2 regions of the Raskinella chloraquaticus genome follow, and region 2 is predicted to be linked to the other one. Evidence: riboswitches for the same ligand, from Rfam matches in the RefSeq annotation. Region 2 holds a riboswitch; the other holds the start of a gene.
The links. Region 2 has a riboswitch for thiamine pyrophosphate ahead of thiC (phosphomethylpyrimidine synthase ThiC). Riboswitches for the same ligand answer to the same signal wherever they lie in the genome.

Region 1 (4,213 bases), on a different contig from region 2:
CCGGATGGAGGATTTGTGACAAGATTACATCATTCGGCGCAAACCACCTTGCCGGCCGATGGCACGACAGGGACGTTGATCGGTCGTGTCTGGCGGGCTGATCAGGACGGTCCGTCGGTGGTGCGCATTGATGATGACGGGGTCTACGACATCTCACGCTCGTTTCCGCTGGTGAGTGTGTTGTGTGAAGAAAACGATCCTGCTGCGGCGGCACGTCAGGTGAAGGGTGAGCGGCTTGGCTCTCTGGACGACATTCTGGCGGGCGGCGCGCAAGGGGGTGCCGGTCTGTCGTTCCTTGCGCCCATCGACCTTCAGGCGATCAAGGCGGCAGGCGTCACGTTTATTCTGTCCCTGCTGGAGCGGGTGATCGAGGAGCAGGCGCGGGGTGAACCGGCGCGCGCGGATGCCATAAGGGCGGACATTCTGGCCAGTGTGGGGCGTGATCTTTCCGGCCTCAAACCCGGCTCGCCCGAGGCAGCAGCGCTTAAAAAAACACTGATGGCGCGCGGCGCCTGGTCACAATATCTCGAAGTCGGTATCGGCCCAGACGCGGAAATCTTCACCAAGGCGCAACCGATGAGCGCGGTGGGCACGGGAGCTGATATCGGCATCCACCCGGGCTCAAGCTGGAACAATCCGGAACCTGAAGTGGTTCTGATCGTCAATTCGCGCGGAGTGTTGGTCGGCGCAAGCCTGGGCAATGATGTCAATCTGCGTGATGTCGAGGGTCGCTCGGCGCTGCTTCTCGGGCGCTCGAAGGATAATAATGCCTCAACGGCCATCGGCCCCTTCGTTCGATTGATCGACCATAGTTTTTCGCTTCAAGATATTCGCCGCGCCCATGTCGAACTGGTGGTCGAGGGCGAGGACGGCTTTCGCCTCACCGGCTCCTCGACCATGACGGCGATTGCGCGCGATCCGCTTGATCTGGTGTCACAGACGATTGGCCCTCATCATCAGTATCCGGACGGTTTCGTGCTTTTCTGCGGTACGATGTTTGCGCCGATCGAGGATCGCGACCATCGGGGCGAGGGGTTCACACACAAGACCAACGATATCGTCACCATTCGCAGCAGCAAGCTTGGCAGTCTCGTCAATCGTGTCCGCCCCACCGATGACGCGCCACCGTGGCGCTTTGGAACGGCGGCACTGATACGCAATCTTTCAGCGCGCGGCCTCATCTAGATGGGGTTGTCACGGCAAGCGACGGTGAAAGATGTGCCCTGTTGTGATGATCCACAGCAACGGGAAGGCAGGCGACCTTGAGCGAACTTTACGGCATTGTCTTCAAGATCGCCGCCACCTTTGTTTTTGTCGTCATGGCGATGATGGTGAAGCTGGTGGCGGCCCGCCTGCCGACGGGTGAAATCGTCTTTGCACGCTCGCTCTTTGCCGTCATTCCGATCCTGGTTTACATTGCCATGCGTGGCCCGGTGCGCGCTGCGCTGGCGACCAGACGGCCCTTCGCCCATGTGTTGCGCGTCTGTATCGGTATCAGCTCTATGGCGCTCGGCTTTGCCGGTCTGTCCTATATTCCGCTGCCCGATGCGACGGCGATCGGCTATGCGATGCCGATTTTCGGAGTGATTTTTGCCGCAACGATCCTGCATGAGCGCGTGCGCATTTATCGCTGGACAGCGGTTGGTATCGGGATGGTGGGCGTGCTGATCATCCTGTGGCCGCATCTGGGCGAAGCGTTGACAACGTCTCCGAGTGCGGCGGCCATCGGCGCCCTCTTGTGCCTTGTCGCGGCGGTCTGTTCAGCCTTCGCCATGGTGACGGTGCGGGCTTTGACGTCAACGGAAGAACCGCCAACCATCGCCTTCTATTTTTCGCTGGGTGGCGCGGCGATTGGTCTGGCGAGCGCGCTCTTCGGCTGGGTGATGCCAACGCCTGGCGAAGCAGCCCTGCTGCTGGCCATCGGGGTCAGCGGCGGCGTTGGCCAGCTTCTCCTTACGACCAGCTTCAAATATGCCGATGCGTCCCTCATCGCGCCCTTCGAATATACGTCGATTGCCTGGGCGACGATGCTGGGCTGGTTTGTGTTTGGCGATGTGCCGGGCACGCAGACCATCATTGGCGGTCTTGTCGTCATTCTGTCGGGCATGTTCGTCATCTTCCGCGAGCGTCAGCTGGGGCTTAAAGCAAAATACGAGGCCGCCGCCCGCATGCCGCGCTGAGGCGCCAGCGCCTTGCCAAAAACCCGCCATACGCTTACATTCCCCGTCATCTCGTCGGGGTGCCTGAATGATCAGGCTGAGAGGTGACGTCCAACCCGTCGAACCTGAACCGGGTCATGCCGGCGGAGGAAATCGAGATCTTGAGCGCGTTGCGTCCGTCAGTAGCCGATTTGGGTGAAGCGCTTCGTCATTTGCGACGGCGACAGCCGCGTGTCCATTGTCTGACAAATATCGTTGCGGCCCAGTTCACGGCCAACGTCTTGCTTGCCATCGGCGCTGTTCCCTCGATGACGGTGTCGCCGGAAGAGATTGGTGCCTTTGTCGCGAGCGCCGATGCGCTTCTGGTCAATCTCGGGACTTTCGACCGTGAGCGGCGCGAGGCGGTGGGTATTGCGGTCGACACAGCGCGTGAAACTGGCAAGCCCTGGGTCCTTGACCCGGTCTTTATTGATCGCTCGGCGGATCGTGGCCGATTTGCCCAAGAGCTGCTTGCAAAATCGCCGCGCATCATCCGGCTCAATGGCAGCGAATATGGTGCGTTGTTTGACGAGCCGGCGCAGGCGGACGTCATTCAGGCGCGTGCGCTTGCAGGCGGCGTAACGATTGCCGTGAGCGGAGCTTCGGATTGCGTCAGCGACGGGAGGACGCCCGTCATCTGCGGCAACGGACATCCCTTCCTGCAAAAGGTGACGGCGATCGGCTGCGCCGAAGCGGCCTTGATGTCGGCCTTTGTGTCAGTCACGCGCGAACCGATCCTCGCAGCCATTGCCGGGCACATCGTGATGGGCGTTGCCGGAGAGATCGCGGCACAAAAAGCACAAGGTCCGGGTAGTTTCTCGGTCCATCTCATCGATGCGCTGCATGCGATGGATGACGCGATACTGAGCGAGAGGGCGAGATTGTCATGACATCTCTTGATCTGTCGCTTTACGCCATTTTTGACCCTGATGTGACGCCGGGCATCGAGATGGCGCACGCGCTGCGCGCGGCGGCTGCCGGCGGCGTCCGCCTGCTGCAATTGCGCTGTAAATCCATGTCCACGAACGCTTTTCTTCATCTGGCAATGACCGCGAAAGCAGCGCTTGCGGGGACAGGCGTGCCGCTGATCATCAATGACCGGGTTGACATCGCGATGGCCTGCGGGGCTGACGGGGTCCATGTCGGGCAGGATGATCTGCCGGCGGACGCCGCGCGGCGCATTCTGGGCGCCAACGCTATTATTGGCCTGACGGTGCGCAGCGAAGCGGAGGCGCGTGCCGCGCCGCTCGAGGTGATCGACTATGTCGGACTTGGCGGCGTATTTGCGACCGCCAGCAAGGTCAATGAGACGGCGCCGTTGGGACTGGACGGGTTTCGTCGTCTGGTCGATGTGCTCAGATCGCGTCGCGCTGATCTGCCGATATGCGCGATTGCCGGTATCACGGTTGATAATTGTGGGTCGGTGATCGCCGCGGGCGCTGATGGTATTGCCGTTATTTCGGCAATTTTTGCAGATGGCGAGCCCGCCATGGCGGCAGCGCGCCTTTCTGCCGAAATCACCAAAGCGCGGGCAAACCGGCGATGACGATTCCCATTGCGCTGACGATTGCCGGCTCGGATTCAAGCGGCGGGGCGGGCATTCAGGCGGATTTGAAGAGCTTTGCTGCCCAGCGTGTCTATGGGGCGAGCGTGATCACCGCGCTTACCGCCCAGAACACGCAGGGCGTGACGGCCATTCATGCCGTGCCGCCCGCCATCATCCGTGCGCAGATGGACGCGGTTTTTGACGATCTCGCCGTCAAGGCGATCAAAATCGGCATGCTCGGCAATCGTGAGACGATCAGTGCTGTCGCTGACGGGCTGATGGCGCGCGAGTGCCCATTCATCGTGCTTGACCCTGTGATGGTTGCCCAATCGGGCGCGGCGCTCATTGATGATGGAGCGGTGGATGCCCTGATTGCCAACCTTTTTCCCCGCGCGCTGTTGGTGACGCCCAATCTGCCGGAGGCGGCACGGCTGGCCGGTGGCGTCATGGCGCGTGACGAAGGCGAGAT
Region 2 (4,213 bases):
AAAAAGGTTGATCCATGCCCGCCGCATTGCTGACCAAGATCATGTTCTCGGCGACCCTTGGTTTAGCCGGATTTCTGCTGTTTCAGGTGCAACCGGTGCTTGCGAAGTTCATCCTGCCCTGGTTTGGCGGCAGCGCGACGACCTGGACGGTATGCATGCTGTTCTTCCAGCTCGCTTTGCTGGCAGGCTATGGCTACGCCTACGCGCTCACCGCACCGATCAGGCCGCGCACCCAGGCGCTCCTGCATATCGGCCTGCTCGGGCTTGCCCTGCTTGCTCTGCCGATTACCCCGTCGGACGCCTACAAACCCGATAACGCCGACAATCCGCTCGGGCGCATCATGGCGCTGCTGACGGTGTGCGTCGGGCTGCCCTATATGGTCCTGTCCACCACCTCGCCCCTGCTGCAACGCTGGCTTGCCCAGATCGACCGCTCGCTATTGGCCTCGCGCTTTTTTGCCGTCTCCAATCTAGGCTCGTTTCTTGGCCTGCTGAGCTATCCTTTCATCTTCGAGCCGTTGCTCTCCAGCCCCGAACAGACGATCGGGTGGTCGCGCCTTTTCGTTGTGTTTGCGCTCCTCATGGCGGGTTGCGCGGCGATTGTCCTGATGCGAGCCAACCCGCCCGCCACGATGAGCGAGATGGCCGACGCCAGCGCAGCGCCCGCCGCCAGCGATCGATTTTGGTTATGGCTCGTCTACTCTGGGCTCGGCTCGGTGCTGCTGATTGCGACCACCAACCAGATGACGCAGTGGACGGCCGTCATCCCCTTCCTGTGGATTTTGCCACTGTCGCTTTATCTTGCGACCTTCATCATCGCCTTCGGCTACCAGCACCTCTATCACCGGCTGGGGTTCTTTATCGGCTTTGTGCTGCTTGCAGTCGCCAGTGTCGGGCTGGTGCCCAGCGATCCAGGCGAGGGCCTGCTGCTGCGCCTTGCGTTCAATGCCGCGACGATGACGGCAGGATGCATGATCTGCCATGCCGAAATGGTCCGCCTGCAGCCGCCCGCCACACGCCTGCCGCGCTTTTACATGGCGATTTCGCTCGGTGGCGCCCTTGGCGGCATCGCGGTGGCGCTGATTGCCCCGCTGATTTTCTCCGATTACTGGGAATATCCGCTGGCCCTGATAGCTACCACCGTGATGGGTGCTGCCCTGTCATGGCGCAGCCTCGAGCCAGGCGCACGCGGGCAACGCCTGGCGCTGATCGCCAGCTGTGCGTCAGCGATTGCTGGTGCAGGCTATGCCCTGTCGCAGACGGCGCATAGTGAGCGAGACGTCGTCGATCGCATCCGCAATTTCTACGGGGTCGTGAAAATTATTCGCGAACATCAGGACGAGCCGGAACGCTTCTCGCTCACCATGGTGCAGGCGGGCGTGCCGCAGGGTTCGCAATACCAGATCCCGGCCAGACGCAATGAACCTTATTGCGCCTTCCTGCCAGGCTCCGGCGTCGGCCACGCCCTTGCAGCGTTGCGGGCCCGGCCTGCGGCAAGCAAAATGCCACTTCGCATCGGCTCGGTCGGCCTTGGTGTCGGCGTTCTGGCAGCACTTGGTCAACCCGGTGATGACATGCGTGTCTATGAGCTCAACCCGGCTGTGACCGACCTCACCAACCGGCATTTCTCCTTCGTGCGCGACAGCAAGGCCAAGGTGCAGGTTTTCCATGGCGACGGGCGCATCCTGCTGGAGCGCGAGCTTGCCGCCGGCACGCCCGGCAAGTTCGATCTTCTCGTCGTCGATGCCTTTCGCGGCGCCTCGCCGCCGCTCCATCTGATGACAAAAGAAGCCTTCGACATCTATCTCAGGCACCTGGCGCCCGGCGGTATTCTTGCCATCAATTTCGAGATCGACGTCTTCGGGCTGGCGCCGCTCCATCGCGGGCTGTCGAAGGAATTCAGTCTCAATGTCGGCTGGTTTGAAACGCCGTCCGCCAGCGATGATTGCGATGACACGGTGAGCTGGGCGCTTTACACGCGCGATGCGGCGCTTTTTGCTGCGCCCGACATCAAATCCGGCCTGTCGCAGTGGCGTGACGATGGCAAAAGCACGCTTTTGTGGACGGACGCCAACGCCAACCTGCTCAGCATCGTCAACTGGGACAATCTGATCGGGCGGGTGGCGGAGTAATCCACCGCATTGACTTTCAGGCACAGGAAGCAGACCTTGACACCTATCCGAGGGGGGCCCTGCCGAGAGGGCTGAGATACCGACAGGCAGATTGCCGGCGCGGTGACCCTTGAACCTGATCCGGGTCATGCCGGCGGAGGGACGGATCTTGCGCAACCAGCGCTCCCTCCCCCTGCCCGTGCCCGTCACACATGTGGAGGATACGTCATGACCATTCACCAGAAGCCTGAAGCTGCCGCGCCGCAAACCGTCACCACCGGGCCCGTCACCGGCTCGGCCAAGCGCTACGGGCAGTTCCCCGGTCTTCACGGCATCGGCGTTCCCTACCGCGAGATCGCGCTTGACCCATCAGCCAGCGAGCCGCCGGTCCGGGTCTACGATGCCTCGGGCCCTTATACAGACGTTAAAGCCACAATCGATCTGGCCAACGGCCTGCCGCAAATCCGCGAAGAATGGATCGCCAGACGCCATTTCGCCGCCGCAACACCCCGCGCGGTGAAGCCCGAGGACAATGGCTTCGTGCCGCTCGATAAGCTCGTGCCCGCCTGCCCCGCCAATCGTCTGGTGCGTGTTGGTCAGGACGGGCAGATGGTGACGCAATATGAATTTGCCCGCGCCGGCATCATCACGCCGGAAATGATTTACGTGGCGCATCGCGAGAATCTGGCCCGTGAGAAAGCGCTCGACAACGCTGAGGCCATCATCGCCGATGGCGAGAGCTTCGGTGCTGCCATTCCGCCCTTCATCACGCCGGAATTCGTGCGTGAGGAAATCGCCCGTGGCCGTGCCATCATCCCCGCCAATATCAATCACACGGAACTGGAGCCGATGGCGATCGGCCGCAATTTCCTTGTCAAGGTCAATGCCAATATCGGCAATTCGGCGGTCACATCCTCGGTTGCCGAAGAGGTGGAAAAGATGGTGTGGTCGATCCGCTGGGGAGCGGACACGGTGATGGACCTCTCAACGGGTCGCAACATCCACAACATCCGCGACTGGATCTTGCGCAATGCGCCGATCCCGATTGGCACGGTGCCGATCTATCAGGCGCTGGAAAAAGTTGGCGGCGATCCGCTGAAGCTTGACTGGGAGGTGTTCAAGGATACTCTCATCGAACAGGCCGAACAGGGCGTCGATTATTTCACCATCCATGCCGGCGTGCGCCTGGCCTATGTGCCGCTCACCGCCCATCGTGTCACCGGCATTGTCAGCCGTGGCGGTTCCATCATGGCGCGCTGGTGCCTTGCCGGCCATCGCGAGAGTTTCCTCTACGAGCATTTCGGCGATATCTGCGACATCATGCGCAAATATGACGTGTCATTCTCGTTGGGCGATGGCTTGCGCCCCGGCTCGATTGCCGATGCCAATGACCGGGCGCAATTCGCCGAGCTGGAGACACTGGGCGAACTTACCAAAGTGGCGTGGGACAAGGGCTGCCAGGTGATGATCGAGGGCCCCGGCCATGTGCCGATGCACAAGATCAAGGTCAATATGTACAAGCAGTTGAAGGAATGCGGCGAAGCGCCCTTCTATACGCTGGGGCCGCTGACGACCGACATCGCGCCAGGCTATGACCACATCACGTCGGGCATAGGGGCCGCCATGATCGGCTGGTTCGGCACGGCGATGCTGTGCTACGTGACGCCGAAAGAACATCTCGGCCTGCCCAATCGCGATGATGTGAAGACCGGCGTCATCACCTACCGCATCGCCGCGCATGCAGCCGACCTTGCCAAGGGCCACCCGGCCGCCCAGCTCAGGGACGATGCGATGAGCCGGGCGCGCTTCGAATTTCGCTGGGAGGACCAGTTCAATATCGGCCTTGATCCCGATACGGCGCGCGCCTACCACGACGAAACGCTGCCCAAGGACGCGCATAAGACGGCGCATTTCTGCTCCATGTGCGGGCCGAAATTCTGCTCGATGAAAATCACCCAGGACATCCGAAAAGAGGCAGCCGAGCTTCTCGACAATGAGAAGACCGCACTCGCCGGCATGGCCGAGATGAGCGAGAAATTCATGGCAGGCGGGGGGAAGTTGTATGTGGATAAGAGAGAAAATTGACGGCGAAAGAAGTGATT

Region 1: another riboswitch for thiamine pyrophosphate. It lies ahead of thiM (hydroxyethylthiazole kinase); the one in region 2 lies ahead of thiC (phosphomethylpyrimidine synthase ThiC).

What each region holds. Positions count from the first base shown of each region.
Region 1 covers NZ_JAKFWN010000043.1:26,074-30,286, reverse strand. The annotation lists gene ACINK1_RS13980 (fumarylacetoacetate hydrolase family protein) at 16-1,185, shown strand; gene ACINK1_RS13975 (DMT family transporter) at 1,263-2,180, shown strand; TPP riboswitch at 2,226-2,329, shown strand; gene thiM (hydroxyethylthiazole kinase) at 2,321-3,088, shown strand; gene thiE (thiamine phosphate synthase) at 3,085-3,744, shown strand; gene thiD (bifunctional hydroxymethylpyrimidine kinase/phosphomethylpyrimidine kinase) at 3,741-4,213, shown strand, end outside.
Region 2 covers NZ_JAKFWN010000001.1:80,061-84,273, forward strand. The annotation lists gene ACINK1_RS00435 (fused MFS/spermidine synthase) at 15-2,132, shown strand; TPP riboswitch at 2,173-2,291, shown strand; gene thiC (phosphomethylpyrimidine synthase ThiC) at 2,340-4,196, shown strand.